One region of the Paenibacillus sp. FSL W8-0186 genome, then DNA from elsewhere that is predicted to be linked to it. Evidence: riboswitches for the same ligand, from Rfam matches in the RefSeq annotation. Region 1 holds a riboswitch; the other holds the start of a gene.

Region 1 (2,394 bases):
AACGGTTTCCGCCAAAGTATGGGGAATGATCGATACGCTGAAGATAGGGTCTTCCGCGCGAACGACTGTAAGGCTTATTCCATCGACCGTAATGGAGCCTTTAGGAATAATGTATCTAAACAGGGATTTCTTCGCAGGGGATATTTCGAAAACGACCGCATTCTGATCCTGCTTCACTCCCGTAATCGTTCCTACTCCGTCTACGTGCCCCTGAACGATATGTCCGCCAAAACGGCCGTCTGCAGCCATGGCTCGCTCTAGGTTTACTTTGCTGCCCGATCTGAGCTGGCTCAGATTCGTATGGCGGTACGTTTGCGGCATAACGTCTACCGAAAAGGATGAACGGTCAAATTGCGTGGCCGTCAGGCACACCCCATTGACAGCGACGCTGTCCCCAAGCTTCATCCCTTGGGTCACCGTGTTTGCAGATATGCTGATAACCATCGCCTCGCCCTTGCTTTGAACCGATTTGATGGCGCCTACTTCCTCCACTAGCCCGGTAAACAACGCAGCCCCCTCCTTCCATTAACTTCTGATTCTCTATTCGTTCCAAGCGGGATATCCCGAAATGCAAACATTATCGCCGATCTGCTCCACGGTTAAATCGTTTAAGACGACCGCATCCTTCATAAGTTCGAAGCCATCAAACACAAAGGTGCCTGGCGCATTCAGACCGCCGATGATTTTTGGTGCCATGAACAAAACAACTTCATCAACCAGCTTGCCATTAAGCAGCGATCCGTTAAGACGTCCCCCCCCTTCGACAAGCAGCGAAGAAATGCCGTGTTCGCCAAGCCTGCGCAATCCGGATTGAAGATCGACCCGCGGCCCTTTGCCGCTAACAATAACCTGGATTCCCCGCTCGGTTAACTGTGCCCGCCTGGCTTCAGAAGCCTTCTCCGTCGTCAGCACAATCGTCTGTACGGCGTTATCGCTGAGCACCTTGGCTTCATCAGGTATACGAAGAGTCGAGTCGACAATGATTCTCGCTGGCGAAATGCCAGGTACCGACAGCCTCGTTGTTAAAGAAGGATCATCAGCGATCACCGTATCCACACCGACCATAATCCCATGATGGCGATGGCGCATCGTGTGTACGCGCTCCCGTGATGCATCGTTTGATATCCATTTGCTGTCACCGCTTTTAGAAGCGATTTTCCCGTCCAGCGTACTGGCGGTCTTGATCGTGACATACGGCATCCCGGTCGTAATGAATTTGATGAATTTCCGGTTTAGCTTTATCGCCTCATTCCGCAGGACACCGACCTCCACCTCGATTCCGTTTCGCCGCAGAAGCTCTATACCTTTACCGGCCACTTGTGGATTTGGGTCTTCGCAAGCAACAACTACGCGGCTTACCCCGGCTTTGACCAGGCCTTCGCTGCACGGAGGCGTTGCCCCGTGATGGCTGCACGGCTCCAGCGTCACGTAAACCGTGCTGCCTTCTGCCGCCTCGCCGGCCATATTCAGCGCATGAACTTCCGCATGCGGAGTCCCCCGCTTCAAGTGACTGCCAAGACCGATGACAGCTCCATCCTTTACAATAACGGACCCAACCACCGGGTTGATGCCGGTTTGTCCCTGAGACCGGCCCGCCATGTCCAGGGCTAGTCTCATATAGTACTCGTCATTAATGATCTCCAAAATATGTTTCACCTCCACCCTGCTTCAAGCAACATCGGCAGCAAACAAATAAAGCCCCACCGGAATCCGATGGGGCATGAGAGCAAATGTACGCAAAATGAAAGCACACAAAGTTGGGTATGCGAAAACATAACGGAACATAGGGGCCAATCATCAGATAGCAGCCCAAGCCGTCGTCGCTCAACCAACTCTTTAAGTAATCCTGTTTCCAACATGACATGATTCTCATGAATGAACATGTCATTGTGAAAATTGGAACTTAAAGAATATGCTTTGATTATATTAGATATACTCGTAGTCGATACGTCATATATCCTGCGTCTCCTTCTCCCATCCAGACTATACTGTCGGTCCCGGAATCTCACCGGCTCAGCCGCAAGCTTCTTATGTAGCGCAAGCGGGTCACGGACTTGTACTAGCTTCAAACTCATTCTAGCGAGTCTCCAAGCAGTCATCACCGTCGGTAGGGAATTTCACCCTGCCCCGAAGTTAACGTTGGAAATATTTTATTGTCTTAAATGTGTTGATTAATGGCTTCGTAAAGATGTTACCACCAAAAAAAATAAAAAGCAAGGCGCTAATCTGCATGGACACCTTGCACAACCCTATTTTTCATTTGAACTTGTAATCATATTTGCTCAGAAAAATGATCCTTCAAGCAGCGATTGCTGTTTACAGTAAATACGTATTTCCACTCATTTCCTTCTGGTTCAAGCCACTCAAATTGATAGGAAATTTCATGCCCCGCTT
Region 2 (2,394 bases), 1.9 Mb from region 1:
TCTGTCCAGCGGCTGACTTAGGAATTTGCGGGCAAGACCTGTCTTGGGCTGCTCAAAAAACTGCTTCGCCGGCGTCTTTTCCAGCAGGGTATGATCACCCATAAACCAGACATAATCGCTGATCCGGGCAGCCTGCTCCAGTTGATGCGTCACCCAGATCATGGCGGTGCCTTCCTGGCGATGCCATTGTTGGAGCAGTTCCTCTACCCTTATGGCGTTGCTCTGATCCAGCGAAGCTGTGATTTCGTCGAGCAATAGTATTTTTGGCCGCAGCAGCAGCGACCGGATCAGGGCGATGCGCTGCTTCTCCCCGCCGGATAAATCGGCTGCATTTTTGCTGAGGTCGATCGTCTCAAGGCCTGCTTGTGCAAGCAGCTTGCCCACAAGCGGAGCGTCGTAAGGAATGCGGTGCAATTGATGCACCGTCCGCAAATTATCCTCGACGCTGCCGGGCAGCATGACGGCCTGCTGGGCCACATAGCAGACGGCTTTACGCCATTCTATAGGATCGATTTGCCTGGAGGATATGCCCTCCAGGCGGATATCGCCTTCATCGGCTATATCCAGCAGGGATAAAATTCGCAGTAAGGTGCTTTTGCCTTGCCCGGACATGCCCAGAAGGGCAACGCGGTCATGGCGGGCTACCGCTGCGCTGACATTGCTAAATAGAAGAGTCCCGGGCGAGTCCGCATGGCTCTTCTTTAATTGTTCCATTTCAAGCAGAGTAGGCAAGATGGTGGGCACCTCTTTTACAGGATATTTATATAGTATATTTTAACAAACCTTTGGAATAAAAAGTGGATTACACAACGTATGAAATAATGTTATAATAATTGAAAGTGAAATGAATTTACATGAAACATTTCATGGAATGGTTTCAAATGTGACTTCCTTCACTGGAATAAGTATTAATTTGTAGTATTCTAAATTCAAGGCAACAAACTGAGCTTGATAATAACAAAAATAAAATTTGAATATGGATCTTCGGGGTAAGGTGAAATTCCTGACCGGCGGTGATAGTCCGTTCCTTGAACGGCCTTTAGCCCGCGACTCCCTGTCTGAATGAGACAGGGACTGATCTGGTGAAAATCCAGGGCCGACGGTAAAGTCCGGATGGGAGAAGATCAAGGGTAAGCATGCTGTGGATTTGTCATGTCCAGGCAAGCTTATTTGATCAGCCCCCGTACAGATCGACGATGTCGATGACGGGGGTTTTCTGCGTATAAGACTCCGTATTCAAGGTAAGGAGATTGCAAGATGGAAAACGCAACTGTAGGAGTCAAAATCAAACCTTCGCTGCCGCTGCAGGCCGCCCGCCCGAAAAGCGGGTTCTGGCTAGTCGTTCTCGGAGCTGCCCTTTGGGGGGCTGATCCGCTATTTCGCATCATTTTGCTCAAGTCGCTCACATCGGCGCAAATCGTGCTGCTGGAGCATATCATCATCGCCTTGATTGCCATTCCGGTCATGTGGAAGAATCGCCAGGAGCTGCGAGGATTGGGCTGGAAGCAAGCCGGAGCCCTGCTCTTCATTTCCTGGGGCGGATCGGCCATAGCCACGATCCTGTTCACGATGGGACTCGTTCATGGCAATCCCAACGCCGTTCTGCTTCTGCAGAAGCTTCAGCCGCTGTTTGCGATCGTCCTGGCAAGAATGCTGCTAAAGGAACGGCTGCCTCGTCATTTCTCTTGGCTGATTATTCTGGCACTGGCCGGCACCTATCTGCTGACCTTCGGCTTTACTCTGCCGATCGGGCACTGGAGCGAAATCGTACAGGTCGGCAGCCTGCTGTCGCTTGGCGCGGCGGCGCTGTGGGGCGGTTCTACAGTAATGGGCCGTCTGATGGTGGGCCAAATGAAATACGAGACGGTAACCTCGCTTCGCTTCGTGCTGGCACTGCCGCTGTTGTTGGCAATTACCTGGAACGAAGGGGCAGCTTGGAACATACCTACTGAGGCTGGCGCTTTTGCGGCCGTATCCTTGAACTTGCTCGGTCAAGCGCTGCTGCCAGGCTTGCTCAGCCTGCTCGTCTATTATAAAGGGCTGACTACGACCAAGGCCTCGGTCGCCACACTTGCGGAGCTAAGCTTCCCGATGGTCGGAGTACTTATCAACTGGATTGCCTTTCAGGAGATGGTCACGGCCGCTCAGGCCTTCGGTTTTATGCTGATCTGGGCTACGCTGTTCGTGATTTCCCGGCAGTCACAAGCAGCGCCTGATGCGGTACTTAAGTCTTCATAATTCATGTAGATAAGGTGAACAACATATACGTGCTTGCCACATATTCATTTGTTGGGTTCAACTTATAATAAAATAAATGGAATTATAGCAGTTAGTTTTTGCGGCAAGAAGGGAAAAATAGATTTAAATGGATTTCATGTCGTTAGAAGGAGAGAA

The links. Region 1 has a riboswitch for FMN ahead of ribD (bifunctional diaminohydroxyphosphoribosylaminopyrimidine deaminase/5-amino-6-(5-phosphoribosylamino)uracil reductase RibD). Riboswitches for the same ligand answer to the same signal wherever they lie in the genome.
Region 2: another riboswitch for FMN. It lies ahead of MKX50_RS06450 (DMT family transporter); the one in region 1 lies ahead of ribD (bifunctional diaminohydroxyphosphoribosylaminopyrimidine deaminase/5-amino-6-(5-phosphoribosylamino)uracil reductase RibD).

The regions. Positions count from the first base shown of each region.
Region 1 covers NZ_CP150207.1:3,361,422-3,363,815, forward strand. Annotated here, with positions in the region: gene MKX50_RS15195 (riboflavin synthase) at 1-507, opposite strand, end outside; gene ribD (bifunctional diaminohydroxyphosphoribosylaminopyrimidine deaminase/5-amino-6-(5-phosphoribosylamino)uracil reductase RibD) at 541-1,644, opposite strand; FMN riboswitch at 1,963-2,139, opposite strand; gene MKX50_RS15205 (hypothetical protein) at 2,273-2,394, opposite strand, start outside.
Region 2 covers NZ_CP150207.1:1,495,714-1,498,107, forward strand. Annotated here, with positions in the region: gene MKX50_RS06445 (ATP-binding cassette domain-containing protein) at 1-714, opposite strand, end outside; FMN riboswitch at 977-1,129, shown strand; gene MKX50_RS06450 (DMT family transporter) at 1,258-2,238, shown strand.